Regions from separate parts of the Pseudomonas sp. CGJS7 genome, predicted to be linked through region 2. Evidence: riboswitches for the same ligand, from Rfam matches in the RefSeq annotation. Region 2 holds a riboswitch; the other holds the start of a gene.

Region 1 (15,204 bases), on a different contig from region 2:
GTGGAAACGCCGGCCGCGGCCCTGGATGCTGAAGCCGTCGCAATCGAGCAAGGCGATATACAGCGAGGCGCGATAGAAGCGCAGATTCACCGGCTTCAGATCGACCACGTAATGGTGCTGCGCATGCAGCGCCGCCAGCACCGAGGCCAGATTCGCCGCCAGGGTGACCTTGTGCCCCAGCCCGACCGGCAGCCCGGCGGCGCGGGCCTGGCGCTCTTGCAGCACTTGTTCGACTTCCGAAGTCGAATCCACATCCAGCGCCGGCATGCTGAAACCGATGAAACGGCCGCGCTCATCGCGCACCACCGCGTCGGGCCATGCGATCTGCACGTAGCGCTTGCCGCCTTCCATCTGATCGGGCAGATGCGGGCGCAATTGCAACATCGCTTCGATCCGGTCGGTGTAGCTGGGCGGGTCGACCCGGGCGTGATAGATCTTGGCCACCGCGTCGGCGTCGTCGGGCAGCAGATACACGCTGCCGGCGCCGCCGCTCTTGATCAGCGGGCCAAGCCGGCTGCGGCGCGAACCGATCTGGATGATGCTGCCGGTGCTGGGGCTGCTCATCGCCGGACTCAGCCCCGCAGCGCGATCAACAAGGTCTTGTCGTCGGAGGTGATGCCGTGGGTGCGCGGATCTTCCAGCGTGCCCAGCAACGCGCGGCTGCCCTGCGCCTCATCCACCGACGCCAGATAGCGCGTCACCGGTTCGAAGAACGGCTGGAACAGGCCGGCGTTGTTCTTCTGCATCGCGAACGGCATCGCCCCGTCGGACATCAACGCCAGCCGCGCCGCCGGCGCGGGCGCGCGCAACACCCGCAACTGCTCGCGCCAGGCTTCGCCGGTGACGAAATAGGTTTCGTTGGCGTACTCGCCGTTGGCCGGCAGCGACACCACCGGCTCGGCCGCGGCTTCGCCGTCCGCGCCGGCCGCCTCGGCCACGCCGATGCCGTCGCCGATGTGGAAGAACCAGCCGCCGTGCGCGTCGCCGGCATAACCGACCAGGGTCGCCGCGTAACTCGACAACGACGCCTCATCGGCGGCCGCGATCTCGATCAACGCCGCGCGCGCGGACTGCACCGCCGCGGCGGCGATGGCGAAGAAACCATCGCGATCCTCGCCCAGCCAATCCGGCTCGCGCTGGAAACGCTCGCCCAACTCGCGCGCGACGGTATCGGCGACCACCCGCGATCCGACATCGCTGCGCGCAGCCGAACCCGCACCGTCGCAGACCACCGCCACCAGCGCATCGCCGTGCGCGTGGAAGGCGCAGGCGTCCTGGCAGGGAATGCCTTTGTCGAGGTGGGAGGTTCCGGTCGCCGATGCCGCGTAAATTCGCCAGCCCATGTCCGCGACCCCGCCGCTCAGGTCGGTACCGCCGACCAGGTGTCGGTGGACGGCAACTGCGCCTGCCCGCCCGGCCGCGATTGCGACACCACCTGCATGCTGGCGCTGAGCCACAGGAACAGTTCGCGGAACTGCAGGCCTTGCAGACGCTTGACCCCGCCCGGGCCCTTGCTGCTGAACTGGCCCATGATCGCGTCGTCGCCGCTTTCGCCGACCGCGATCGGGAAGATCGCGACCTTGTTGGCGCCCTCGGCTTCGCGCGCGCGGCCGGCCGCGGCCTGCCACGCGTCGGTGGGCACGCCGTCGGACATCAGGAACAGCCACGGCCGGGTGTAGGCGATGCCGGCGGCCTTGAAGCGCTGTTTTTCGTTCTCGACCTCGAGCAAGGCCAGATCGATCGCGCGGCCGGTCGGGGTGGTGCCGTCGGCCTCAAGCACGGGCGCGGTGAAATCCATCGCGTCGCACCAGTCGCCGACCACCTCGGCATGGTCGAAACCGCCGTAACGCACCACCAGCACGCGCACCCGCTTGGCCGCGATCACATCGCCCTTGAGCTCGGTTTCCAGCAGCTTCAGGCCTTCGTTCAATTGCTGGATCGGCGCGCCCATCATGCTGCCCGAGCAATCCAGCACCAGCACCAGCGGCGTGCGCTGTTCGGTGTTGTCGACCAGGGCTACATCGGGGATAGCGGACTGATTCATGGCATTCCCTTGCTTTGGAGTAGCCCGAGTATAGCCACCCGCGGGCCGCGCGGGGCCGCAATAGCGGCTTTGCGCCCGGCCCGGCCCGGGCGGATACTGCGGCCATGACCGAGCCCGCCGCCAACGTCATCGCCCGCCTCCGGCCCGATCGCGCCGATCTCGCGCCGCAGCCGCTGAGCCACGCCATCGCCCTGCCCGCGCGCTATTACGTCGAGCCCGGCATGGCCGCGCTGGACCGCGCGGCGATTTTCGATCGCGGTTGGCAATTGATCGCCCACCTGTGCCAACTGCGCGGCGCCGGCGATCATGTGGTCGCCGACTTCGCCGGCCTGCCGGTGATCGCGGTGCGCGGCAACGACGGCGAGATCCGCGCCTTCCACAACGTCTGCCGCCACCGCGCCGGGCCGATCGCCAGCTGCGACGGCCTGGCCGCGCGTTCGCTGCGCTGCCGCTATCACGGCTGGACCTACGGCCTGGACGGGGTGCTGCGTTCGGCGCCGGAGATGAATCACGCGCCGGATTTCGATCCGGCCCAGGTGCGCTTGCCGGCGCTGCAAGTGCGGGTGTGGCAAGGCCTGGTGTTCGCCGCCGCCGCGACCGCGATGGAGTTCGACGAATTCGTCGAAGGCATCGCCGCGCGCATCGGCCAGACGCGCGATCTGGCCGGTTACGGCCACCACCACCGGGTCGGTTATGAGGTGGCCTGCAACTGGAAGGTCTACGTCGACAACTACCTGGAGGGCTACCACGTCCCGCACATCCACCCGGGCCTCAACCGCCTGCTGGATTACCGCAGCTACATCACCGAAACCGCACGCTGGTATTCCTATCAGTGGAGTCCGCTGGAAAGCGGCGAAGGTTTGTACGGCAGCGGCGATGCGCTGTATTACTGGATGTGGCCCAACACCATGCTCAACATCCTGCCCGGCCGCCTGCAGACCAATCGGGTGGTGCCGCTGGGCGCGGAGCGTTGCCGGGTCGAGTTCGATTTCTACTACACGCCCGACGACTCGGGCGAAGCGCGCGCACGGCGCGAAGCCGATCTGGCCTTCAGCGACGAAGTGCAACTGGAAGATCTGACCATCTGCGAAGACGTGCAACGCGGACTGGCCAGCGGCTCGTACGTGGCCGGGCGCTTGAATCCGCTGCGCGAGAACGCCGTGCACCATTTCCAGGAACTGCTGCGCGAGGCCTATCGCGCGGCCTTGGCCGCGAGCGGCGACTGAGCCGATGGGCGCCGACGGCCTGGAGCCGGACGCGCCGGCATCGCAAGCGCCGCACGCAGCGGCTGCGCGCCGGCCGCTCGGGCTGTGGGCGGCGACCGCGCTGGTAGTCGGCAACATGATCGGCAGCGGCGTGTTTCTGCTGCCCGCGGCGCTGGCCCCGTACGGCGGCATCAGCCTGATCGGTTGGGCGATCACCTTGTGCGGCGCCTTGCTGCTGGCCTTCACCTTCGCCCGCATGGCCATGCGCTGGCCGCAGAGCGGCGGCCCTTACACCTATGCGCATCGCGCGTTCGGCGACACGGTCGGTTTCATCGTCGCCTGGAGCTATTGGATCTCGATCTGGTGCGCCAACGCGGCCATCGCGATCGCCTTCGCCGGCGCCGTCGGCGCCCTGGTTCCGGCGCTGACCGCCACGCCCGCGCGCGCGGCGGCCTGCGCGCTGGGCGCGTTGTGGCTGTGCACCGCGATCAATCTGCTCGGCGTGCGCGAAGCCGGGCGCGTGCAGATCGTCGCCACCGCCTTGAAGTTGCTGCCGCTGCTGTTGTTCGGCGTGGTCGCGCTGTGGTGGCTGGATCCGTCGCAAGCGCTGCGGCCGTTCAATCCCAGCGGGCTGTCGCCGGCGCAGGCCGCGCATGCGACCGCGGCGTTGACCTTGTGGGCGCTGCTGGGCCTGGAAGCGGCCACCGTGCCGGCCGGCTCGATCGAAAATCCCGAGCGCAACGTTCCGCGCGCGACGGTGTTCGGCACCTTGCTCGCCGGCATCGCTACGGTACTGGCCTGCACCGTCGTGGTCGGCCTGTTGCCGATCGACAGCCTGAAGCAATCGCAGGCGCCGATGGCCGACGCCGCGACCGCGCTGTGGGGCGCCGGCGCGGGCATCGCCTTGGCCGCGGTGTCGGCGGTGTCGTGCCTGGGCGCGCTCAACGGCTGGACCTTGCTGTCGGGACAATTGCCGCTGGCGGCCGCGCGCGACCGGGTGTTCCCGCAGTTGTTCGCGCGCATCGACAGGCGCGGCACGCCGTGGCTGGGCGTACTGATCGGCAGCGCGCTCGCCTCGATGCTGGTGCTGGCGAACTTCAGCCGCTCCCTGGTTCAGGTGTTCGTGTTCTCGATCCTGCTCTCGACCGCGGCGACCTTGCTGCCCTACCTCGCCGGCAGCGCGGCCTGGCTGATGCGCGGCGAAGGCCGCAGCCGCACCGTCGCCGCCTTCGCGCTCGCGTTCAGCGTGTACGCGCTGGCCGGCATCGGTGCGGAAGCGTTGCTGTGGGGCGCGGTGCTGGTGATCGCCGGGCTGCCCGTTCATCTATTGCTGCGGCTGCGAGCGCGCGCGCGCACTTCCGCGAGCTAGCGCACAAGTCGTCTCACCGGTCGGTATGCGGTCACAGCAATGCCATACGCGCGCAGCACGCTGCGTGTGCGGTTGCCCGCCGCTTCCCCCAGCCACCGCTCCCCAGCGGATTTTTCGCCCGGACCCCATGACCGACCAACCCGACTCCCAACGCCGCGGCTTCCTGCGCGGCGCCGCCGGCGCCACTGCCGCCGGCCTCGCCCTGAATCTGTTCCCGCCCGCGATCCAGAAGGCCCTGGCCATTCCCGCCGCGCGCGTCACCGGCACCATCCGCGACGTCAAGCACGTGGTGATCCTGATGCAGGAGAACCGCTCGTTCGACCATTACTTCGGCGCGATGCGCGGCGTGCGCGGCTTCGGCGACCGCTTCCCGATTCCGCTGCCCAGCGGCAAGCCGGTGTGGCAGCAGACCAATGCGCAAGGCCGCGAAATCCAGCCGTACCACATCGACACCAAGACCACGAGCGCGCAGCGCATCGACGGCACCCCGCACAGCTGGCCCGACGCCCAGGCCGCCTGGAACAACGGCTTGATGGACAAGTGGCTGCCGGCCAAGACCGAGCGCTCGCTCGGCCATTACCGCGAAGCCGACATCCCGTTCCAGTACGCGCTCGCCAACGCCTTCACCCTGTGCGATGCGTACCACTGCTCGCAGCAGACCGGCACCAACTCCAACCGCCTGTTCCATTGGACCGGCAACAACAATCCCTCCGGCGACGGCGGCGGCCCGGCGGTGGCGAACAACTTCGACGATCTCGGCCCGCCGACCGAAGGCTATTTCTGGACCACTTACCCCGAACGTCTGGAACGCGCCGGGGTGAGCTGGAAGCTGTACCAGGACATGGACGACAACTTCACCGACAACCCGCTGGAAGGTTTCCGCCAGTTCCGCGCCGCCGCGCCGGGTTCGGCGCTGGCCGAAAAAGCGCTGAAGACCTGGACCCTGGACGATCTGGCCGCGGACGTGCGCAGCGGCCGCCTGCCGCAGGTGTCGTGGCTGGTCGCGCCGGCCAAATACTCCGAACACCCGGGCCCGTCGGCGCCGATCTGGGGCGCGGACTACACCGCGCGCGTGCTCGATGCGCTCACCGCCGATCCGGCGGTGTGGGCGAGCACGGTGCTGATCGTCAACTTCGACGAGAACGACGGCTTCTTCGACCACATGCCGCCGCCGGCGGCGCCGTCGCTGGACGCCGACAACCGCCTGATCGGCGGCTCCACCGTGGATCTGCGCGGCGAACATCACCTCAGCCGCAGCGGCCCGGCCTACGGCACGTCGAGCGATCCCGCGATCTACTACAGCCGTCCTTACGGCCTGGGCCCGCGCGTGCCGATGTACGTGATCTCGCCGTGGAGCCGCGGCGGCTGGATCAACTCGCAGGTGTTCGACCACACCTCGGTGATCCGCTTCCTGGAAAAACGTTTCGGCGTGATCGAGCCCAACATCGGCCCGTGGCGGCGCGCGGTGTGCGGCGATCTGACCAGCGCGTTCAATTTCTTCGACCCGCACCACGAACCGATCCCGACCCTGCCGGATACCTCCAACGCCGACAGCATCGTCGCCGAGCAAAGCAAGCTGCCCAAGCCCAAGCCGCCGGCGGTGGCGAACGCGCCGCAGCAGGAACGCGGGATCAAGCCCTCGCGCGCGCTGCCTTACGACTTGCAGGTCGGCGAACGGGTCGAACGCGATGCGCGGCGGATCCGCCTGAGCTTCGCCAACACCGGGCGGGTCGCGGCGGTGTTCCACGTCTACGATTTGCTCGAACCCAATGCGATCCCGCGCCGCTACACGGTCGAACCCGGCAAGTCGCTGCACGGCGACTGGAGCCTGAAGACCGGCAGCGCCCGCGCCTACGCCTTGCAGGTGTTCGCGCCGAACGGGTTCTTCCGCGAATTCCGCGGCTCGCTGCACGGCAGCAACCCCAGCGTGACCACGATTGCCGACCTGCGCCTGCGTCGGCGCAAACTGATCCTGGCCCTGCGCAATCCCAACCGCAAACCGCTGCGGCTGGACATCGCCGACGAATACGGCTTGTACGAATCGCGGCTGGAACGCCTCGGCGCCGGCGCGGTGCGCTACCGCGCGATCCGGCTCGACGAAAGCCAGCAGTGGTACGACTTCGCGATCACCGACGCCAACGATCCGGAGTACTACCGCCGCCTCGGCGGGCGCCTGGAAACCGGCGAGCACGGCATCACCGATCCGGGTTTGATTTGAGGCCGATACGGATAGGGCACGCCACCCTGCATCCCTTCCCGGCGATTTGCCGGGAAGGAACGAAGCGTTCATCCGCTACATTCAGAGGGTCAGGCTCTCTTTCCCCTATCACTCGCAACGCGGGGCCACGGTTTCAAGCATGCCGTGACTTGAGGCGTAGCTCGAGTCTGTCCTTCGGTAAATCGCGCCAGTGCCTGCGCCGTCCTTCCAGAACACCAACATGATCGTCGCTTGCTCGGCACGGAACTTGGCGTCTTGAATCATCTGCCGTCCCGTATTCCTGTACTGCGCGGCCATCCAGGCTTTGTAGGTCGCGAACGCGAGTTGCTCGCGATCCACATCGCCCCCAGAGCATGGACCGACCGGAAAGGCAGCGGCGGGCCCTTCCGGATAGATGTCCTCTCCCCCGCCAAAACCGCCGCCGCCGCCACCGCCGCCCGTGCCACCGCTGCCGCCCCCAACGCTTCCGCCGCCATCAGTGGGGTCGCCGACGAATTCGCAAACTTGAATCGGCTGAGACGGATGCACGATGCCGTCAACCACGACCGAACCTCCGGGCATGGAGCGACACATGAGCCCCACATCCGCTTTTACCTGCGTCGTCGCGCAAAGCAGCAGCGCGACGGCGAATACTGCGCGCTGCCAATACCAAGCATTCATAACTCTCCCCTTGTCCATTGTTTTCCCCAGATTGCAAACGCCCAGCGACCTCGAAATCCCGCTCTCACCCGACAGTCCGCTCGGCCAAATCAACTTAGAATCTGAGCAAGCCGCCAACAAGCGCCCCCTGTAATAAATGCCAGGTACCAGTACACCGACGGGCGCATCGATGCTGATCTATACGACGCTCCGTCGCAGCGCTCTGGGCTGGAGTGAGCCGTTCGATCCCGCCTAAGTTGGAAACCGGCGAGCACGGCATTACCGATCCGGGTTTGATCTGACCCGGCAATCGTTCCGGCGGCGGGAACGGCGCAAGCTGCTTCCGTCGCAATCCGGCCCTGCGCAGTCGCTCGCACGAGCGCCGGTCAATCCAACACCCGGCCCTTGCGCCAATACCCCATAAAGCTGATTGCCGACTTGGCGAAGCCGCGCTCAGCCACCAGATGCCGGCGGATCGCCATCACCGCGCCGGCCTCGCCGGCGATCCAGGCGTAGAAGTCCGACGCGGCGGCCTCGGCCTGCTCCCACAGGATGTCGCGGTCGATATCCACCTCGGCCAGCGCCGTTTCCTCGGTCTGCGTCCGCGTCGGCGTCAGCTGCGCCGCGCGGATCGCCGCGACCAGACGGGCGCCGTAGTCGGCCGGGGTCGCATCGCGATGCTCGGCGCGCGGCAGCCAATGGATCTGCATATCGCGCGGCCCGTGCAACGGCACCGCATCGGCGCGCAACGGCACTTCGATGAAAGCGCGCACTTTCGGCGGCCGCGCCAACGCCGCCAGCGATTCGAGAATGCCGGCCACCGCCGGCAACGCGGTCTCATCGGCGATCAGCAGCACTTCGCTCACATCTTCCGGCGGCTGCCATTCCACTCCGCCGGCTTCGGCTTGATCGGCGTGCGGCGCCATCAGCACCAGTCGGTCGCCGGGCCTGGCGCTCATCGCCCAACGCGAGGCCGGGCCGGCATCGCCGTGGGCGGCGAAATCCACTTCCATCTCGGCCGACTCGGCGCGCAATGCGCGGATGGTGTAGGTGCGCATCGGCGAACGTTGCGCCGGGTGCTGATCGCGGTAACGCGCGTACCAATCCTCGCCGCGCGGCACGCTGAGCTCGCCGGCGTCGTTGGGAAAGAAAATCTTGATCCGCTGGTCCGGACCGAAACTGCGCGCCTGCGCCAGCGAATCGCCGGTGAAGACGAAACGCAGCATCGACGGACTCAGCTCGATGCGCCGGCGCACCGAGACATCGAACAAATGGAAGGTTCTGCGTTGGGCCATGGCGGCGCCTCCTGCATGAGCGTGTGCACATGGCTGGGAGCGCATTCAAGCGGCCTGGCTGCCGGTGCGGCGCATCGGCGCCGCGGTCGCAGCTTACGCCCGCGCGGCCGCGCTGAGGTTGCACGGCTTGGCCGGATCGAGGCTGCGCCGCCCGATCCGGCCACGATGGCCGGACGGACTACAGCGAGTCCTGCGGCTCCACCACCACCGCATCGTCCGGGATGCGCGCGCAGGCGGCTTTCGACACCAGCGCCTCCCAGCGCCAGAAGCCCCAGGCGATCGCGGTCAACACCGAACCTGCGATCGCCAGATGCAGCGCGCTGTCGCTGAGCAAGGGCGAGATCACCCCGGCCAACAAGGCGTTGACCACCAACCCGGAAAACGCCTGCAACGACGACGCCGAACCGCGCTGATGCGGGTACATGTCCAGGATCGACAAGGTCACGATCGGAAACACCAAGGCGATGCCGAACGCGCCGATGCACATCGGGATCACCGCCCACGGCACCTGCGGCGCGTCGGTCCACAGGTTGTAGCCCAGGTTGATCGCCAGCGCGAGCGCGCAGAAGCCGAAACCGATATTGACCAGCCGATCGCCGCTGACCTTGCCGGCCGCACGCCCGGATACGAACGAACCCAGCACCATGCCGCCGATGGTCGGCACGAAGAACCAGGCGAACTCGCGTTCGTTGAGCTTGAGGATGTCGAGCACGAACGCCGGCGCCGAGGCGATGTACAAGAACAGCGCGCCGAAATTGAACGCGCCGGCCGCAGTCAGACGCTGGAAGCGCGGGTTGAGGAAGATCGCCACGTAATCGCGCAGCAAACGCTTGGGCTTGAGCGCCAGCCGCGCCTGCGGCGGATGGGTTTCCGGCAGCAGGAAGATCACCGCCGCCAGCAGCATCGCCGAGAACGCGACCAGGAACCAGAAAATCGCCGGCCAATGCGCCCAGCCCAGAATCCAGCCGCCGATGATAGGCGCGATCGCCGGAGCGATGCCGAAAATCATCATCACCTGGCTCATCAACCGCTGCGCGTCGTCGCCGTGCAGCACGTCGCGGATCACCGCGCGGCCTACGATCAGGCCAACACCCGCAGACAAGCCCTGCACCGCGCGGAAGAAAAGCAAAGTAGGCAGGCTTTCCGACAGCGCGCACGCGACCGAAGCCAGGGTGAACACCACCAGCCCGCCGATGATCACCCGCCGCCGCCCGATCGCATCCGACAACGGCCCATGCACCACGCTCATCAGCGCATACGCCACCAGATACACGCTGATGGTCTGCTGCATCTCCAGCTTGTCCGCGCCCAGCTCGTTGGCCATCGCCGGAAACGCCGGAAAGATGGTGTCGATGGAGAACGGCCCGAACATCGCCAGGCCGCCCAGCAACAGGGCCAGCCGGCGCATCGACAAGGACGTCTTCGCGGGAGTTGCGGCGGTTTCGCTCATCGGCTCGCTGCTTGGGAAACGGTGGAATCGGCCGGCGCGTGCTCGGGCGGGCCCTTGAGTTCGACCACATTGCCTTCCGGGTCGAACAGATACTGCGACGGGCCTTCGCCCTCGGCGCCGTAGCGCGACCCGAAATCGCCGATGCGCGCGCCGTGCGCTTGCAGGTGGGCGACGATGGCCTCGTGGTCGAACGGCTCGGCGCGCAGGCACAGGTGGTCCATGTTGTGGCCCTCCGCGCCCGGCCCGGCGCCGCCGGCGCGGCCGAGCTTGCCGTCGATGTCGACCAGATCGATCAGCGAACTGCCGGCGCGCAGTTGGACCAGACCGATGGCGTCCTGGCGCCGCTCCACGCTGCAACCGAGCACGTCGCAGTAGAAGGCGATCATGTTGGCGGTGTCGCGCACCCGCAGCACCACGTGATCGATTTGCAGCAGGCGGAACGGTCTGTCGGCCATGGCCGGACCTCTTCGCATGAATGGGGCCCGACAGCATACTCCCGCGCGGCCCGGCCGATGCCGCAAGACTTGTTTCGATCTGTCCGAAAGCCCTTGTAGGAGCGGCGCGAGCCGCGACCAACCGCAGAGGTTTGGGCGACCGCAGTTACCCGAAGCGTCCGACGGCCGGAAAATGATGCGGGCGAGGATTGCGGGCCCTGGCTTCGGAGGGATGCGCTTTCGTACGTCTCTGCGGTTGGTCGCGGCTCGCGCCGCTCCTACAGGGGCCCAGGCGACGCTCGCCGGGTGACGGACTGAACCACCCCCACCCACCCCGGCACGGGCTATAATCGCCGCTTCGACCACGCGGTGGGAGAAGCGGCCCGGCCCACGCCGGCTCCGCTGCCGAAGGCGCAACGCCCGTAATCGCTCAGGCCCTATACCGTCGCGTGTACAAAACTCTGGAGAGACCGCCCGCCCCGGCCACATCGGAGCGGAACCGGCGCCGAAGGGGCACGAAGCGAGCGCGGACAGGAGCGGCCCCAGCGGCCATCCCCTCCCCTAGCTGCCTGACCGCAGCACGCTTCCAAACTCTCAGGCAAAAGGACAGAGGGGCGCCTCGCGTGCGGCACCGCACGCTGCCTTAGGACGCCCCCTGCCCATGACGAACGTATCCCTGCGCGATCTCGAGCACCACGACGCTTTCATCGAGCGCCACATCGGCCCCAACGACGCCGAGATCGGCCACATGCTGGGGCAAGTCGGCTACGACTCGCTCGAAGCGCTCACCGACGCCATCGTCCCCGGCTCGATCAAGTCGACCCAGCCGCTGGCCCTGCCGCGCGCGATCAGCGAAGTCGAGGCCCTGGCCAAGATCCGCGCCATCGCCAGCCAGAACAAGGTGTTCCGCAGCTTCATCGGCCGCGGCTACTACGGCACCCACACCCCCAACGTCATCCTGCGCAACATCCTGGAAAACCCGGCGTGGTACACGGCGTACACGCCGTACCAGGCGGAAATCTCGCAGGGCCGGATGGAAGCGCTGATCAACTTCCAGACCATGGTCGCCGACCTGACCGGGATGGAAATCGCCAACGCGTCGCTGCTCGACGAAGGCACCGCCGCGGCCGAGGCGATGACCCTGGCCAAGCGTTCGGCCAAGTCCAAGTCCGACACTTTCTTCGTCTCCAAGAACATCCACCCGCAGACGCTGGAAGTGCTGCGCACCCGCGCCGAGCCGCTGGAGATCAAGCTGCACGTCGGCGACGACGCCGAGGCGGCGACGGTCGATTCCTTCGGCGCGCTGTTGCAGTACCCGGACACCTTCGGCGGCGTGCACGACTACCAGGCCGTGTCCGACGCGGTCCACGCGCGCGGCGGCATCGTCGCGGTCGCCAGCGATCTGCTCGCGCTGACCCTGCTCAAGGCGCCGGGCGAATTCGGCGCCGACATCGTGGTCGGCAACACCCAGCGTTTCGGCGTGCCGTTCGGCTTCGGCGGCCCGCACGCCGGCTTCATGGCCTGCCGCGACGCCTACAAGCGCTCGATGCCCGGCCGCCTGATCGGCGTGTCGGTCGACACCGACGGCAAGCCGGCCTACCGCCTGACCCTGCAGACCCGCGAGCAGCACATCCGCCGCGAGAAGGCCACCAGCAACATCTGCACCGCGCAGGTGCTGCTGGCGGTGATGGCCAGCATGTACGCGGTCTACCACGGCCCCGACGGCCTGACCCGGATCGCCCGCCGCGTCCACCGCCAGGCCGCGATCCTGGCCGCCGCGCTGCGTAAGGCCGGCGTCAGCGTCGCCGACGGTTTCTTCGACACCCTGCACGTCAGCGGCATCGACGCCAAGGCGATCCATGCCAAGGCCGCCGCCGCCGGCATCAACCTGCGCGAGATCGACGCCGCCAGCCTCAGCCTGAGCCTGGACGAAACCGTCGCCCGCGAAGACCTGACCGCGCTGGCCGGCCTGTTCGGCGCCGCGCTCGACATCGACGCGCTGGATGCTTCCACCGCCGACGCCATCCCGGCCTCGCTGGCGCGCAAGTCCTCGTTCCTGCAGCACCCGGTGTTCAACACCCACCACAGCGAACACGAGCTGCTGCGCTACATGCGCTCGCTGGCCGACAAGGATCTGGCGATGGATCGCACCATGATCCCGCTGGGCAGCTGCACCATGAAGCTCAACGCCACCGCCGAAATGATCCCGGTGACCTGGCCTGAGTTCGGCAACATCCACCCGCTGGCCCCGGCCGCGCAGACCGTCGGCTACAAGCAGCTGATCGACGAACTCGAAGCGATGCTGGTGGAGTGCACCGGCTACGACGCGGTCAGCCTGCAGCCCAACTCCGGCGCGCAGGGCGAATACGCCGGCCTGCTGGCGATCCGCGCCTACCACCGTTCGCGCGGCGAAGACCATCGCGACATCTGCCTGATTCCGGACTCCGCCCACGGCACCAACCCGGCCTCGGCGCAGATGTGCGGCATGACCGTGGTCGTGACCAAGACCGACAGCAACGGCAACGTCGATGTCGAAGACATCCGCCGCAACGCCGAGAAGTACAGCAGCCGTCTGGCCGCGATCATGATGACCTACCCATCCACGCACGGCGTGTTCGAGGAAGAGGTGGTGGAGATCTGCGAGATCATCCACAAGCACGGCGGCCAGGTGTACACCGACGGCGCCAACATGAACGCCCTGGTCGGCGTGGCCAAGCCCGGCAAGTGGGGCTCGGACGTTTCCCACCTCAACCTGCACAAGACCTTCTGCATCCCGCACGGCGGCGGCGGCCCGGGCGTCGGCCCGTGCGCGGTCAAGTCGCACCTCGCCCCGTTCCTGCCCAAGACCGTCGATGGCGAAGGCGTGGTCGGCATGGTCAGCGCCGCCAGCTTCGGCTCGGCCAGCATCCTGCCGATCTCGTGGATGTACATCACCCTGATGGGCACCCAGGGCCTGCGCAAGGCGACCCAGGTGGCGTTGCTCAACGCCAACTACATCGCCAAGCGTCTGGCGCCGCATTACGAAACCCTCTACACCGGCCGCAACGGCCTGGTCGCGCACGAGTGCATCCTCGACCTGCGCCCGATCAAGGACGCCACCGGCATCAGCGCCGAGGACGTGGCCAAGCGCCTGATCGACTTCGGCTTCCACGCCCCGACCCTGAGCTTCCCGGTCGCCGGCACGCTGATGGTCGAACCGACCGAGAGCGAATCGCAGCACGAGCTGGACCGCTTCATCGACGCGATGATCCAGATCCGCGACGAAATCCGCGCGGTCGAAGACGGCCGCCTGGACCGCGAAGACAACCCGCTCAAGCACGCCCCGCACACCGCCACGCAAGTCACCGCGAGCGAGTGGACCCGCGCTTATCCGCGCGAGTTGGCCGCGTTCCCGCTGCCGTCGCTGAAGCTGCAGAAGTACTGGCCGCCGGTGTCGCGCGTGGACAACGTGTACGGCGACAAGAACGTCATGTGCGCGTGCATTCCGATCGATGCGTATAAGGAAGAAGTCGAGGCATAACTAAAACTCATCTACTTCAATCAGAGTTCGCGAACAGGCCCCGTCGAAATGCGGGGCCTGTTCGTTTTGGAAAATCAGAATACTGGCAACTTCGAATTACACCGCCCCTGCATCAATAATCCACCATTAAGAACATAAATCTCATCACGCTCTAAGAAATTGGCTTTCATGTCCATAGTGGAGATCATGGGTACCTACTCGAAGTACCAATACAACTAACTTTCCCACAAATCTCCTGATAAGATCGCCCCAGAATGGACTCTCGGAAGGGTCGAATGTCTTCAGAAGAACCCCATAACACATTGCCAGTAATCGCTGGCGCGGATGGTCAGCAACAGCGGCCTCCCGAACCCACTCCTGTACCGAGAACTCCATTCCCAAGCAGCCAACTAATCTCCGCACTTGATAGTGCCGCCAATAGCGGGCGCGGGTTCGGGAGTGAGGGAGCGAATGCCTTGGTCGTAGGTATAGCCACCCATCTTGATAACGAGATCCGAGAACTTAAAGGAAAGCTCTCGCGACTTGAATTCCAGCACGACCAACTAGTGAAAAAGAACCACCAGAACGAGCTAGAGGTAGCGCGCCTAAATAGCGAGGTAAGCACGGCCAAAAACTCAGCCGGCTACACAAAAGTCTTCCTGGGCATCACGGGCATCTTAGGCCCAGTAGGCTTTGGACTTGTACAAGACCCTAAACTTCTGGGGTTTGGTTCAACAGTACTTGCCATAGCCGTCATATCGGGAGCTCTTGGTCTGTTCCCCCGATTCATCAAACGACTCCTGTAACAGGACCTGCCAGTGAACTTCACGACTTCACTTCGCGACATCATCGTCGACACAGTGCGAGCGCCAGGGGTTCCGAATGCGGAATGCATTTGCTTGCGCGCCATTGATTATGTAGACACAACAAATCTTGGGATGATGATCGGGTACAGAATCCCAAACGGCACGGTCACCCCGCTAAGAGACAGGTTGTTTTGGTTTGGTGGCACTTATTTGCCGCCAAATACTCAGATCAACCTTTTTACGGG
Region 2 (15,204 bases):
CCGGCCCTCACCCCAAAGCCGTACACTCGTCCCACTTCACCACCCGAACCGCGCCCTTGATCCCAGGCTGGATCCTGCTGTTGGTATCGGCCGGCTACGTCGGCCTGCTGTTCGCGGTCGCCTACTACGGCGACCAGCGCGAACGCTCGCCGCGCGCGCGCTGGCTGCGCACGGCGGTGTACTCGCTGGCCCTGGCCGTGTACTGCTCCTCGTGGACCTTCTACGGCGCAGTCGGCACCGCCGCGCGCACCGGGCTGGGCTTCCTGCCAATCTATCTGGGCCCGCTGCTGATGCTGCTGTTCGGCTGGCGCATCCTGGAGCGGTTGGTGCTGATCTCCGGCGAACACCGGATCGTGTCGATCGCCGATTTCCTGTCTTCGCGCTACGGCCGCGCACCGGGCCTGGCCGCGCTGGTCGCGGCGGTCGCCTTGACCGCAGCGGTGCCCTACGTCGCGCTGCAGTTCAAAGCGGTGGCGATGAGCGTGGAGGTGTTGGCCGGCGTGCCCTCGGACTCGGGCTTGTTCGCCGACCCGGCGTTCTACGTGGCGATGATGCTGGCGGTGTTCGCGATTCTGTTCGGCACCCGCCGGGTCGATGCGACCGAGCACCACCACGGCATGGTCCTGGCGGTGGCGCTGGAATCGCTGGTCAAACTGATCGCGTTCATCGCCATCGGCGTGTTCGCGCTGATCCATCTGCCCGGATTGGGCAGTTATCCGGAACGGGTCGAGCAAGCCGCGCGAGTAGTGATGCAACCGGGCCTGCCGGCCGGATTCGCCACCCAGACGCTGTTAGCCTTCACCGCCATCGTCTGCCTGCCACGCCAGTTCCACGTCGCGGTGGTCGAATGTCAGGATCCCAACGATCTGCGTTCGGCGCGCTGGTTGTTCGGCGGATACCTGATCCTGATCAGCCTGCTGGTGGTGCCGATCACCCTCACCGGCCAGGCCATGCTCGGCGGCAGCGGGGTGTCGCCGGACACTTACGTGCTGGCCTTGCCGCTGCAACTCGATCAGCGCGCGCTGGCGTTGATGGTGTACATCGGCGGCTTCTCCGCGGCCACCGGCATGGTCATCGTGTCGTCGGTGGCGCTGTCGACCATGGTCAGCAACGATCTGGTGATGCCGTTGCTGTTGCGCAGCGGCGTGTTGCACGAGGGCGCGCCGCATCAAAGCCCGGGCATCGACCGGCAGGTGCTGTGGGTGCGCCGCGTCACCATCGTGCTGTTGGCGCTGATGGCCTACACCTACCACCGCGGCTCGATCGGCGCCAACGGTCTGGCCCAGCACGGTTTGCTGGCGTTCGCCGCGGTCGCCCAGTTTGCGCCGGCCTTGATCGGCGGCCTGTACTGGCGCGGCGCCAGCCGCTCGGGCGCGGTCGCCGGTTTGTTCGCCGGCACGGTGGTGTGGGTGTATACGCTGCTGTTGCCGGCGTTGGCGCGCGGCGGCTGGATCGGCGATGGCTGGATCGCCAACGGCCCGCTCGACCTAGTCTGGCTGCGGCCGGAGCAATTGTTCGGCCTGGTCGGTTGGGATGCGCTGACCCACGGCACGTTCTGGTCGCTGCTGTTCAACATCGGCGCGTTCCTGTTCGTCTCGGTGCGCCAGCGCCCGCGCCTGCAGGAGCAATTGCTGGCCGCGCCGTTCCTGGATCCGTATGTGCGCCGTCCCGCGCTCGGCCCGGGCGGCTGGGCCGGCAGCGTGCGCAGCGGCGAATTGCTGGCGCTGGCCGAACGCATCGTCGGCGAACGTCACGCGCGCCGCGCCTTCGTCGACTACGCGCGCCAGCAAGGCCGCGAATGGCAACCCGAACAACCGGCCGACCGCGCGCTGGCGCAATTCACCGAACGCCTGCTCGCCGCGGCGATCGGCGCGGCGTCCGCGCGCCTGACCTTGACCAGCGCGCTGCGCGGTTCGGGCATGGAACTGGGCGAAGTGGTGGCCTTGCTCGATGAAGCCAATCAGGAACTGCGCTTCAACCGGCAGGTGCTGTCGACCACGCTGGAGAACATCAGCCAGGGCGTCAGCGTGGTCGATCCGGAAATGCGGCTGGTCGCCTGGAACCGCCGTTATCAGGAGTTGTTCGGTTATCCCGACGGCATGCTCTACGTCGGCCGCCCGGTCGCCGATCTGCTGCGCTGGAACGCCGAGCGCGGCGAAATGGGCGCCGGGCCGTTGAACGAGGACAGCATCAACGAACTGGTGCGCCGCCGCCTGGCCCACTTGCGCGCCGGCGCGCCGCACGTGTTCGAGCGGGTGCGCGCCAACGGGCAAGTGATCGAAATGGTCGGCCGGCCGCTGGTCGGCGGCGGCTACGTCACCAGTTACAGCGACGTCACCGACTACAAACGCGCCGAACGCGCGCTGCGCGAGGCCAACGAAACCCTGGAGCAGCGGGTCGAACAACGCACCCAGGAAGCCGAGTCGGCGCAGCAATCCAAGACCCGCTTCCTGGCCGCAGTGAGCCACGACGTGCTGCAACCCCTCAACGCAGCGCGCCTGTTCACCACCGCGCTGCGCGAAAGCGACGACACCGCCGAGCAGCGCCGGCTGGCCGAACGCGTCGACGCCTCGCTGCGCGCGGCCGAGGATCTGCTCGACGGTTTGCTCGACATCTCGCGCCTGGACGCCGGCGCGCTGCGCCCGGAGCCGGCCGATCTGGATGCCGGCGAACTGCTGCGCGAACTGGCCGCGCAGTACGCGCCCAGCGCCGCCGGCCGCGGCCTGCAACTGCGGGTGCGCGCACCGCTGCAACCGATGCCGGTGCGCAGCGACCGCCGCCTGCTGCGCCGGGCCTTGCAGAACTTCCTCGCCAACGCGCTGCGCTACACCCGCGAAGGCGGCGTGTTGATGGCCGCGCGCGCGCGGCCCGAACAAGGCCGGGTCGAATTGCAGGTCTGGGACACCGGCCCGGGCATTCCCGAGCACCATCTGGAACAAATCTTCGATGAGTTCCGCCGCTTCGACCAACCCGGCACCGGCGGCGAACGCGGCCTGGGCCTGGGCTTGTCGATCTGTCAGCGCATCGCCCGCACCCTCGACCATCCGCTGCGGGTGCGTTCGCAGATCGGCTACGGCAGCGTGTTCTCGATCACGGTGCCGTGCGGACAAGCGCTGCGCCCGGCGGCGCCGCTGGAAACCGCGCATCCCGGCCTGGGCGATTCGCTCGCGGGCTTGCGCGTGCTGTGCATCGACAACGACCGCGAGATCCTCGACGGCATGCGCGCGTTGCTGGACCGCTGGGGCGCGACCGCGCTGTTGGCGGCGACCGTCGACGACGCGCTGGCCCTGCTGGAAAACAACCCCGACGTGGCCTTGGTCGACTACCACCTGCACGACCGCCTCGACGGCCTGGCCACCATCGACGCCCTGCGCGAACGCCTCGGCGCCCCGCTGCCGGCAGCGCTGCTGACCGGCGACGGCAGCGACGCGCTCAAGCTGGCCGCGCGCGAACGCGGCTGCCGGGTGCTGACCAAGCCGATCAAGCCGGCGTCGTTGCGGGCGTTTTTGGCGGCGCAGCGGCCGACGGCGCGGGTCTGAGGCATGCATCGATACTGCGTTGGCCGCGCCCCGCAACCATCCTCATCGCTAGCGCAATGTCTTCGTTCGCCGGATTGCTGATCGCCCTGTTCGCTGCGGCGCTCGGCTGCGCGTTGGCCTTCGCGTGGCGCGCGCGATCGCGTCATGACGACACGCCGTTGTCGCCGCTGCCGTTCGAAGCCGATCCGCCCTGGCATGAAGTACTCGGCGTCGCCCACGACGCCGATCGCGACAGCATCGAAGCCGCGCATCGAGTACGCCGCGATGAGCACGCGCCCGAACGCGTAGCGCGCCAAGGCGCCAAAGCGCGGCGGCAAGCGCACTTGCGGGTCATGCAGTTGGACCGCGCTTATGCGACGGCGATGCGCGAACTAGGGTTAGGGCGCACACGTATCGCCGACGGCGAGTGATCGGCGCGCTGGGCCGCTGCGCGGCCGCGGCGGCCTCAAGCCTCCTGCCAACTCAACTCCACTTCGCTGCCGGAAAGCAGGATATAGAATTCGAACGAGAATCCGACCGGATCGAGCGCGCCGGACAACTCGATCTTGCCCGGATCGATCTGTCGTTCGCGCGGCTTTCCGCGTCGATAAGCGGCTTCGATACGGCGCGCATCGGCGGCGCTCCAATACCGCTCGGCGATACCGATGATGCGTTCGACCGCCGCCTCGCGCGACGGCGCGGGCCGCCCCTTGGCGTAGATCAGCCGGACCGTGGTGCCCAGATCGACGCAGCCGCCGTGCGTTACCTGCACGGTCTCGCCGTTGCGCAAGCGCCAAGTCGCGGTTTTGTCGGCGGCATCGAGCCTCGCGCCGCCGTTGCGCGACGCCGCCTGTTGCAGGCGCTTGGCCAAATAGGCCTGATCGAAATCGCATTCGAGCGCCGGCTCTGCCGCCGCGCACGCCAGCGGCGACAACAGCATCAACGCGACCGCGCCGACGCTCATCGCACGCCCGATCTTGCCGAGTCCGCGGCTGCCGGCTGTGGCGATCATGGCCGCTACGATCAATCCGCCTCTTCCGGCGGCGGCACGATCGCCCCCGGATCCAAGGCCAAACGCCCGGCGATCAGCACCGCCTGGGTGCGGTTGTTGGCGCCGAGCTTGCGCAGGATCGCGGTCACGTGCGCTTTCACCGTCGCCTCGGACACGCCCAGTTCGTAACCGATCTGCTTGTTGAGCAGGCCCGCGCCCAGCATCTGCAGCACCCGGAACTGTTGCGGGGTCAGATCGCGCAGGCGCTGGGCGGCGTCGTGTTCTTCCGCGTTGGCGGCCGGCGCGGCCAGCGCCGCGGCCGGGGCCCAGCGGTCGCCGTCGAGTACGCGCGCCAAAGCTTCGCCCAGGGTGGCGGCGTCGGCGGATTTGGGGATGAAGCCGACCGCGCCGTGATCGAGCGCGCGGCGCATGGTCGCCGGTTCTTCGCGCGCGGACACCACCACGATGGGCAGTTGCGGATGCAGCGCGCGCAGGTGGACCAGGGCGCTGAAGCCTTGCGCGCCGGGCATGTTGAGATCGAGCAGCAACAGATCGGCGTCGGATTCGGCCTCGACCAGGGCGTACAGCGCGTCGACGCTGTCGGCCTCGCGCAAGGCCGCGTCGGGCAGCACCCTCGCCACCGCGCCGCGCAGGGCTTCGCGGAACAGCGGGTGGTCGTCGGCGATCAACAAAGTAGGCATGGGGGCGAGCCTGGTGGCGAAACGGTACTGCGAGGTTGCGGCGGCGCACGGCGGGGCATGGGCCGAGGATGCTTTCAGCGGAAATCTTACGGCCAACCGGGGTGTCGGCGGCTATTGGACGATGGGTGAAGGTGGCGCAATAGGGCCATGCAGCCCTATGAACGGCGTCTCAGAAATCCTTCGCGCGGGCTGCGGTCCGGGATGAGCGCGGCGGAGCGGCGGCTTTGGTATGGGCTGCGGCGCAAGCAGGTGTTGGGGGTGCAGTTTTATCGGCAGAAGCCGTTGTTGGGGTACATCGTGGATGTTTATGCGCCGGCTGCGGGGTTGGTGGTGGAGGTCGATGGGTCGCAGCATCTGACGCCGTTGGGGCTTGAGGCGGATGGGCGGCGGAGTGCGGCGTTGGGTTCGCTGGGGTTGATGGTGGTGCGGTTCGACAATTTGCAGGTGTTGCGGGAGACGGAGGCGGTGATGGAGGAGATTTATCGGGTGGTTGCGCGGCGGCTTCGGGGCTAAGAGCAAATCCCCCCTAGCCCCCCTTTTTCAAAGGGGGGGAACCCGAGGCGATGACGGATCCGTAACCACTGGCTTGCTGTTCCCCCCTTTGAAAAAGGGGGGCTAGGGGGGATTTGCTCTTACCCGCCCGACTATTTTCCAAGCCGCTCGTTGACCAAACTCTCCACCACCGACGGATCCGCCAAGGTGCTGGTATCGCCCAACTGATCCGGCGCATTCTCCGCGATCTTGCGCAAAATCCGTCGCATGATCTTGCCCGAGCGCGTCTTCGGCAGCCCCGGCGCCCACTGCAGATGATCCGGCGTGGCGATCGGCCCGATCTCCTTGCGCACCCACGCCACCAGTTCCTTGCGCAACTCATCGCTCTGCGCTTCGCCCGCGATCAAGGTCACGTAAGCGTAAATGCCCTGCCCCTTCAGATCGTGCGGGAACCCCACCACCGCCGCTTCGGCGACCTTGGGATGCGACACCAGCGCGCTCTCCACCTCAGCCGTGCCGATACGGTGGCCGCTGACGTTGATGACATCGTCGACGCGGCCGGTGATCCAGTAATAACCATCGGCATCGCGACGGCAACCGTCACCGGTGAAGTAATTGCCCGGATAAGTCTTGAAGTAAGTCTCGATGAAACGCGGATGGTCGCCGTAGACCGTGCGCATCTGCCCCGGCCAGGAATCGGTGAGCACCAGATTGCCCTCGGCCTCGCCTTCCAGCACGCCGCCATTGGCGTCGACCAAAGCCGGGCGCACGCCGAAGAACGGCTTGGTCGCCGAACCGGGCTTGAGGTCGATCGCGCCGGCCAGCGGCGTGATCAGGATGCCGCCGGTTTCGGTCTGCCACCAGGTGTCGACGATCGGGCAACGCGAATCGCCCACCACCTCAAAGTACCAACGCCAGGCTTCGGGATTGATCGGCTCGCCGACCGTACCGAGCAAGCGCAGCGACGCGCGCGAGGTCTTCTTGACCGGTTCGTCGCCGTCGCGCATCAGCGCGCGGATCGCGGTCGGCGCGGTGTAGAAGATCGTGACCTTGTGCTTGTCGATCACGTTCCAGAAGCGCGACACGTCCGGGTAGTTGGGCACGCCCTCGAACACCAGCGCGGTGGCGCCGTTGGCCAGCGGGCCGTAGACGATGTAGCTGTGGCCGGTCACCCAGCCCACGTCGGCGGTGCACCAGTAGACGTCGTCCTCGCGCAGGTCGAACACCGCTTCATGGGTGAACGCGGCGTAGGTCAGATAACCGCCGGTGGTGTGCAGCACGCCCTTGGGCTTGCCGGTGCTGCCGGAGGTGTAGAGGATGAACAACGGGTCTTCCGCGTTCATGCGCTCGGGCTCGCAGGTGTCCGGCTGGCCTTCGACCACCGCCTCGTACCAGCGGTCGCGCGGCATCTGCATGTCGACCGCGGCGCCGGTGTGACGGACCACCAGCACGGTCTCGACCGAGTTGGTGCCGGGTAGTTTCAGCGCCGCGTCGACGTTGGCCTTGAGCGGGATCTTCTTGCCGCCGCGCAGGCCTTCGTCGGAGGTGATCACCAGCTTGCTGGCGCAGTCGGCGATGCGGTCGGCGATGGAGTTGGGCGCGAATCCGCCGAACACCACCGAATGGATCGCGCCGACCCGCGCGCAGGCCAGCATCGCCACCACCGCCTCGGGAATCATCGGCAGGTAGATGGTGATGCGGTCGCCCTTCTTGACCCCGAGGTTGCGCAGGGCATTGGCCAGGCGGCAGACCCGCGCGTGCAGCTCGCGGTAGCTGATCGGCTCGGCCGGCAGGCTGGGATCGTCATGTTCGAACAGCAGCGCGGTCTTGTCGCCGCGCGCGGCCAGATGCCGGTCCAGGCAGTTGACGCTGGCGTTGAGCTCGCCGTCCTCGTACCACTTGATCCGGAAATCGTTGAGGTCGTAGTTGACGTTCTTGATCTTGGTCGGCGGCTTGAACCACTCCAGCCGCTGCGCGATGCGGCCCCAGAACGCGTCCGGGTCGGCGACCGATTCGGCGTACTGGCGCTCATAGTCTTCGCGTGCATACCGGGACTTGGCGGCGAAGGCCTCGTCGATGGGATAGACGCTGGCGGGGTGGCTCATGGACGGCTCCGGAAGGCTGGCGTAGTCGAAACAGGCAAGGGTGTTTTTATAGCGCAGGCGACGCCCGGCAGGTCTTGCCCGGTCGGTCCCGTGGCGCGCTCGAGGCCGGCGATGGACGCGGCGACGGCAGGATCGACAGTGTGCCGCATCGCAACAAACCTCGCTGAGGCCCCGGTTTAGACCTTGGTCGTAAGCCGCGCAGACAGGTTGCCGTTTTCGACCAATGGCGAATGGTGGCCGGCCGACGCCGGCGCGAGGCTGCCTGCGGCCGCACCGTTCGGGCGGCGTTCCTTGGGAGGGAATCATGACTTGCACTAGCGTGCTCACACGCAGCGCCGCGGCGCGCGCGACGATCCGGCGGCGACCGCTGGCCTGCGCCTTGCTGGTCGCGCTGATGCTGCCCGGCGTGGCCTTGGCCCAGACCGCGAAAGAAAAAGAACTCGAAGCGCGGGTGGTCGAACTCGAGCGCATGGTCCAGCAGTTGGTCTCGCAACAGCAGCAGGTCCAGACCCAGGTCACCGAGGTCAAGGCCGCGCAGGCCAGCGCGCCGGCGGTCGCGGCGGCGCCGGTCAAGAATCCGATCCAGGCCACCACCATCAGCACTGCCGGCAACCCGGGCACGCGTTTCAGCTACGGCGGCTTCATCAAGCTCGATTCCTCGGTCACCTCGACCAACGACGGCGATATCGCCGACGGTTCGGTCGGCCGTTTGTTCTACGTGCCCAAGGCCATTCCGGTCGGCGGCGGCAACGGCAAGGAAGGCAGCGCCGACACCGACATGGGCGCGAACTTCTCGCGCTTCTGGTTCGCCGCCGACACCGACCTGGAAAGCGGCGACAAGCTCAAGGGCTACCTGGAATTCGATCTGTTCGGCGGCGGCTCGACCGCCTTCACCGGCAACGAAATCGCCACCAACACTTATGCGCTGACCCTGCGCCACGCTTACGTGACCTGGAACAAGTGGCTGGCCGGTCAGACCTGGTCGAACTTCCAGGACGCCAACGCGCTGCCCGATACGGTCGACTTCCTCGGCCCGACCGAAGGCACGGTGTTCGTGCGTCAGGCGCAGTTGCGCTACACCAGCGGCCCGTGGTCGTTCTCGATCGAAAACCCGGAAACCGTCTACACCCCGTTCCGCGGCAACATGGCGCAAGTGGCCGGCGACGACGGCGCGGTGCCGGACGTGACCGCGCGCTACACCGCCAAGGGCGATTGGGGCCACTTCAGCGTCGGCGCCTTGGCGCGTCAGCTCAAGTACCAGGCCGGACGGGTCAACGATTCCAGTTCCGGTTATGGCCTCAGCGTGTCGGGCAAATGGAACCTCGGCGCCAGCGACGATCTGCGCTACATGGTCACCGCCGGCAGCGGCATCGGCCGCTATGTGGGCCTTGCGCTCAACAACGACGCGGTGCTCGACGGCGCCGGCGATCTGGAGAACATCGACCTGATCTCCGGCTTCGTCGGCTGGCGACACGTGTTCAGCCCGAAGCTGCGCGGCAACCTGTTCTACTCGCGCGCGCAGTACGACAACAACACCGCGCTCACCGGCCTTGGCATCACCAAGTCGGCGCAGTCCGCGCACGTCAACCTGATCTACACCCCGATTCCGAAGCTCGATATCGGCGCGGAGTACATCTGGGGGCAGCGCGAGATCGAAAGCGGCGACAAGGGCGAGTTGAATCGGTTGCAGACGCATGTGAAGTACAGCTTCTGATGGTTCGACGGGTGGGAGCGGCCACGTCGCCGCCCCCCGCTCGTCGTTCCCCGTCCCGTCATTCCCGCGAACGCGGGAATCCAGCGACTTCAAACGTTCTCGCACGAAAGGCACTGGACTCCCGCGTTCGCGGGAATGACGGGCTGGGGATTCGCCTCCAGCTCGAAGCTGGCATCGCAATCGAAGCACTAGAAACGCTAGATGCACTAGAAGAAATCAAAGCAACCCAAGCACTAAAACAAGCATGGCAACCCAACCCGCACTCGCTTTCGCATCCACAGCACCGGTTGACCAGAAGTAAATCTCGGCGGGCCACGACCCGCTCCTTCCCACTGTTCGGGGGAACAGATATGTCCAGCACCGCGACACAGGCGTCGCCCTCCAGCACGCCGCTTACCAAAGGTCACAAGAAAGTCATTTTCGCCTCGAGCCTGGGCACCGTGTTCGAGTGGTACGACTTCTATCTGTACGGCTCGCTCGCGGTCATCATCGGCAAGCAGTTCTTCGGCGGCTTGAACGAGACCAGCCAGTTCATCTTCGCCCTGCTCGCGTTCGCCGCCGGTTTCGCGGTGCGGCCGTTCGGCGCGCTGGTGTTCGGGCGGCTGGGCGACATGATCGGACGCAAGTACACCTTCCTGGTCACCATCGTGCTGATGGGCCTGTCGACCTTCCTGGTCGGCATCCTGCCCAGTTACGCGACCATGGGCATCGCCGCACCGGTGATCCTGATCGTGCTGCGCCTGGCGCAGGGCCTCGCGCTCGGCGGCGAATACGGCGGCGCGGCCACCTACGTCGCCGAGCACGCGCCCAACGGCAAGCGCGGCCTGTACACCAGCTTCATCCAGACCACCGCGACGATCGGCCTGTTCCTGTCGCTGATGGTGATCTGGGCCTGCCGCAACTGGCTGGGCAAGGACGACTTCGAAGCCTGGGGCTGGCGCATCCCGTTCTGGTTCTCGGTGTTGCTGCTCGGCGTGTCGGTGTGGATCCGCATGCAGTTGGCCGAGTCGCCGCTGTTCCAGCAGATGAAGGCCGAAGGCAAGACCTCCAAGGCGCCGATCACCGAGAGCTTCTTCTCGCGCAACGGCAAGATCGCCCTGCTCGCGCTGCTCGGCGCGACCGCCGGTCAAGCGGTGGTGTGGTACGGCGGCCAGTTCTACTCGCTGTTCTTCCTGACCAAGACCTTGGGCATGGACCCGAATCAAGCCGACATCTTCATCGCGATCGCGTTGGCGCTGGCGACCGGCGGCTTCATCCTGTTCGGTTGGCTGTCGGACAAGATCGGGCGCAAGAAGATCGTGCTGGCCGGTTGTTTGATCGCGGTGTTCACCTACTTCCCGGTGTTCAAGGCGCTCACCCATAACGTCAACCCGGCGCTGGAAGCCGCGGTCGCGGCGTCGCCGGTCACCGTCACCGCCGATCCGCAGCGTTGCGCGTTCCAGTTCGACCCGGTCGGCAAGGCCGCGTTCAAGCAATCCTGCGACGTGATCAAGTCGGCGCTGGCCAAGAAGGGCGTTCCCTACAACAACGCGCCCGGCGCGGCCGGCAGCGTCGCCACGGTCAGCATCGGCGCGGCGTCGTTGACCAGCTTCGAGGGCGAAGCGCTCGACAGCGCGGCGTTCAAGGCCAAGTCGGAGGAATTCGGCAAGCAATTGAGCGAAGCGTTGAAGACCGCCGGTTATCCGGCCAAGGCCGATCCGGCGCAGATCAACACGCCGATGGTGATCGTGCTGCTGACCTTCCTGGTGCTGTTGGTGACCATGGTGTACGGGCCGATCGCGGCGTGGCTGGTCGAGTTGTTCCCGACCCGGATCCGCTACACCTCGATGTCGTTGCCGTATCACATCGGCAATGGTTGGTTCGGTGGGTTCCTGCCGTTCACGGCCTTCGCCATCGTCGCCGCTACCGGCGATATCTACAGCGGGTTGTGGTATCCGATCGTCGTCGCGGCGATGACTGTGGTGATCGGGGCGTTGTTCTTGCCGGAGACCAAGGATCGGGATATCACCGCGTAAGCGGGTGGGCTTGATTCGATGAAACTGCGCCGGCCTTGAGCCGGCGTAGTTTTTTGGGGCAGGTGGTTGGGATCGCGAATCGATAGGGCGATTAGCCTTAACGCCTCTCACCTATCGTCATCCTCGCGAAGGCGGGGATCCAGAGACTTCAGAGATATGTCGCGATAGAGCCCTGGATCCCCGCATTCGCGGGGATGAAGAGCAAGAGCGAATCCCCCCTAGCCCCCCTTTTTCAAAGGGGGGAATCCTTCGGTGGGGTTTAGTTGGGGGCGGGTGTTGTTTTGGGTACCGAATTTCTGGTCGCGCAGTACGATAGACGCATGGCCGATTTGCCCGCCCTGCTGCGCGAGATCCGCGCCTGCACCGTCTGCGCGGCGCAGTTGCCGCATGCGCCGCGGCCGGTGCTGCAGGCCGATGCGCGGGCGCGGATTCTGATCGCGGGGCAGGCGCCGGGACGCAAGGTGCACGAGTCCGGCATTCCGTTCGACGACGCCAGCGGCGAGCGTTTGCGCGATTGGCTGGGGCTGGATCGGACGAGGTTCTACGATGCCGCGCGCGTGGCGATCGTGCCGATGGGGTTCTGCTACCCTGGCAAGGGCAAGTCCGGCGATCTGCCGCCGCGCCCGGAATGCGCGCCGACCTGGCAGGCCAAGTTGTTGCCGCATCTGCGCAACCTGCGGCTGACCCTCGCGGTCGGCCAGTACGCGCAAGCGCGCCACTTGCCCGCCGCGGCGTCGCTGACCGCGGCGGTCGCCTCATGGCGCGAACACTGGCCGAGTCTGCTCGCGCTGCCGCACCCCAGTCCGCGCAACAACCTGTGGCTGAAGCGCAATCCGTGGTTCGAACGGGAACTGGTGCCGACACTGCGCGAACGCGTCGCCCAGGTATTGGCCGAGTAACGCTTACTGGTACACGAACTTGGGCATCTCCCACTCGTAGCGGATCGCCAGCAGCCGGAAGGCGAAACCGGCGCCCAGGCAAGCCAGCATCGCCGCGTTCTCGGCCACGCCCAGACGCAGCAGCAACAGATACGCCACGCCGGTCAGCAACGAGATCACCGCGTACAACTCGCGCTGGAACACCAACGGAATCTCGTTGCACAGCACATCGCGCAGCACCCCGCCGAACGCGCCGGTGAGCATGCCGGCGATCACCACGATCGCCGGCTGGTGCCCGCCCTCGCGCGCGACCGTGCAGCCGATCAGGGTGAAGGCGATCAAACCCAGCGCGTCCAGCCACAGGAACGCGCGGCGCAGATAGTGCAGCTTCTTGGCCAGGAAGGTCGCCGCGATCGCCGCGCCGATGGTGTAGGCCAGGTACTCGGGATGGCGCACCCAGCCCAGCGGGTAGTGACCGAGCACGATGTCGCGCAGCGATCCGCCGCCCAGCGCGGTGACGCTGGCGATGATGACCACGCCGAACAGGTCCATGCGCCGACGCCCGGCGGACAGCGCGCCGGTCATGGCTTCGGCGCTGATGGCGATGAGGTAGATGATTTGCAGCAACACGGCGGAACTCCGTCGGACCAACACGGGGGAACCGCGGCGACGGCGACGAAAACGAACGGGCGTGAGCGATGGCAGCCACCGCATCGCGCGCGCGAACGCGCGGCATCCGCCGCGCATCGCACAGTCGTCTCCGAGGCCTGAGCCGCGGCGCCGCTCCCGCTGTCCTTTTACCTGAGAGTTTGGGCGGCCCGACGCTCGCGCCGGCGGCCGCTTGCCCCTTCGGTGGGCCGCATGGCGGCCTCTCTCCAGATCGGCGATGTCGTTGCAGTGTTCCGGCCTGACGGCCGAGCCTGAGCGATTATGGGAGCCTGCGCCTTCGGCGGCCTGCGGGCCGGCGCCACTCTTCTGCGAACGGGCGCATGGTAGCAGTTAGCGAAGATGCGGACTTCACGAAAACCCGCCCTTGGCAGCCCGAATACCGAGCGGCGACCTGAAGCCCCCTGTAGGAGCGGCGCGAGCCGCGACCGCGACACCGCACAAACGACGCAAGCCCGATGTCGCGGTCGCGGCTTGTGACCGAAGGAAATCCCTGTGGGACGCCGCTCCTACATTCGGACATCCATCAACGCGGCGGCTCGGAATCGGCCAAGGCCTCGACCATCGATTGCTCCAGCGAACGGCGCGGATCGGCGCGGATCGCATCGAGCTCATCGGCCGACCATTGGCGACGCAAACGCCCGTCCATCAACAGCACCGCGCGGGTGATGAACCGCTCGGCCACGTCCAGCGAATGCGTCGCCAGCAGCACCGTGGTGCCGCGCTCGCGCGCGAGCTGTTGCAGGTGCCGCTTGAGCGCATAAGCGCTGAGCGGGTCGAGCCCGTTGAGCGGCTCATCCAGCACCAGCAGCGGCGGTTCGCCGAGCAGGCCGAGCGCGATCGCCAGTTTCTGCCGCGTGCCCAGCGAGTATTGGCCGATCCGCCGATCCAGCATCGGCGTCAACGCCAAGGTGTCGGCCAGCGCCAACGTCGCTGCCGGTATCTCGCTCAACTCGCGCGCGCCGGCGAACAGACGCAGGCATTCGCGCCCGCTGAGCAGCGGCGGCAAGCGCGCCGGATCGACCGCGAAGCCGAGCAAGCGCTTGGCCGGCAGCGGCGTGCGCGCGATGTCGTGGCCGCCGATCAGCACCTGCCCGCCGCTCGGCCGCTGAATGCCGGCCAGGCAATGCAGCAAGGTGGTCTTGCCCGAACCGTTGGGGCCGATCAAGGCGGCGAATTCGCCCGCCGGCAGGCTCAGATCGATGCCGTGCAACACCGCATGCTCATCGTAGCGGTGCTGCAGCCGGCGCAGTTCCAACATCGCGGTCATCGCGGCGCGCCCCGATGGAAGGAACGCAGCGCCGGCAAGCACAGCACCGCCAGTATCGCCAGCAACACCGGCGCGGCGCGCCAGCCCAGCGACAACAGCGCGGCGCCGGCCGCGGCGAACGCCGCCGCGCAAGCGAACGCGAACGCGGGATAGCGCCAGGCCGCGCGCGCCAAGGCATGCGGCGCGCGCGCGGTGCTGGTCAACAACCTTTCCGCATCCGCGCTCGCCTCGGCGCAGGCCTGCACCACCAGACTGAACCAGGCCAGGGCGATGGCGATCAGCAACACGCCCGCGCCGCTGGCCGCGCCGGTGGAGCCGGGCATGGCCAACAGCACCGCGCCGATCATCCACGCATGGCCGCCGCGACGCCAACGCAGCAACGCTTCACGGCGTTGCCAATCGCTGACGTGCGGCAGCCGCGCGTCGTCGAGCCAAGTCAGACCGAACAACGGCTGGCGCGCGCCTTCGCGCATGCGCCGGGCCGGATGCCGGCGATGGCGCAGCGCGGAAATCAAACCGAGCGCGGTGCCGAGCGCCACGCCCGCGATCAGAATCGCGCCGGCGCCGCGTTGGGCCTGGCTATCGCCGCCGAGTACGGCCAGCGCCAAGGCCACCACCAGCATCGCCGCCAATCCGGCGATCAGCGTCAGCATTACCAAGGTACGAGTGGCGCGCGCCGGTTCGATCGGCGCGGCCGCCCACCAGCCGTGGCGGAGGGTGTCGTCCAGCGCGATCAAGCGCCCGCGCGCCAAGCCATAGGCGAACACCAGCGCCAGCAGTCCGAACGGCAACGGCAGTTGCGCGATCAAGCGCGGCAGCGCCGCCGGCAACGCGGCGGCTTCCGCGCTCCACAG

The links. Region 2 has a riboswitch for glycine ahead of V7787_RS20590 (trimeric intracellular cation channel family protein). Riboswitches for the same ligand answer to the same signal wherever they lie in the genome.
Region 1: another riboswitch for glycine. It lies ahead of gcvP (aminomethyl-transferring glycine dehydrogenase); the one in region 2 lies ahead of V7787_RS20590 (trimeric intracellular cation channel family protein).

Annotation. Positions count from the first base shown of each region.
Region 1 covers NZ_JBAMDI010000088.1:31,531-46,734, reverse strand. The annotation lists partial or broken gene V7787_RS36375 (hypothetical protein) at 1-564, opposite strand, end outside; gene V7787_RS36370 (PP2C family serine/threonine-protein phosphatase) at 573-1,343, opposite strand; gene V7787_RS36365 (vWA domain-containing protein) at 1,361-2,044, opposite strand; gene V7787_RS36360 (aromatic ring-hydroxylating oxygenase subunit alpha) at 2,149-3,270, shown strand; gene V7787_RS36355 (amino acid permease) at 3,275-4,618, shown strand; gene V7787_RS36350 (phosphocholine-specific phospholipase C) at 4,746-6,836, shown strand; gene V7787_RS36345 (hypothetical protein) at 6,945-7,496, opposite strand; gene V7787_RS36340 (siderophore-interacting protein) at 7,862-8,770, opposite strand; gene V7787_RS36335 (multidrug effflux MFS transporter) at 8,949-10,220, opposite strand; gene V7787_RS36330 (VOC family protein) at 10,217-10,675, opposite strand; glycine riboswitch at 11,015-11,109, shown strand; gene gcvP (aminomethyl-transferring glycine dehydrogenase) at 11,316-14,174, shown strand; gene V7787_RS36320 (hypothetical protein) at 14,972-15,204, shown strand, end outside.
Region 2 covers NZ_JBAMDI010000033.1:69,720-84,923, forward strand. The annotation lists gene V7787_RS20545 (PAS domain-containing hybrid sensor histidine kinase/response regulator) at 57-3,539, shown strand; gene V7787_RS20550 (hypothetical protein) at 3,596-3,949, shown strand; gene V7787_RS20555 (hypothetical protein) at 3,985-4,530, opposite strand; gene V7787_RS20560 (response regulator transcription factor) at 4,542-5,210, opposite strand; gene V7787_RS20565 (endonuclease domain-containing protein) at 5,358-5,723, shown strand; gene acs (acetate--CoA ligase) at 5,855-7,807, opposite strand; gene V7787_RS20575 (DcaP family trimeric outer membrane transporter) at 8,112-9,521, shown strand; gene V7787_RS20580 (MFS transporter) at 9,872-11,536, shown strand; gene V7787_RS20585 (uracil-DNA glycosylase family protein) at 11,857-12,435, shown strand; gene V7787_RS20590 (trimeric intracellular cation channel family protein) at 12,439-13,044, opposite strand; glycine riboswitch at 13,196-13,303, opposite strand; gene V7787_RS20595 (ABC transporter ATP-binding protein) at 13,607-14,350, opposite strand; gene V7787_RS20600 (hypothetical protein) at 14,347-15,204, opposite strand, start outside.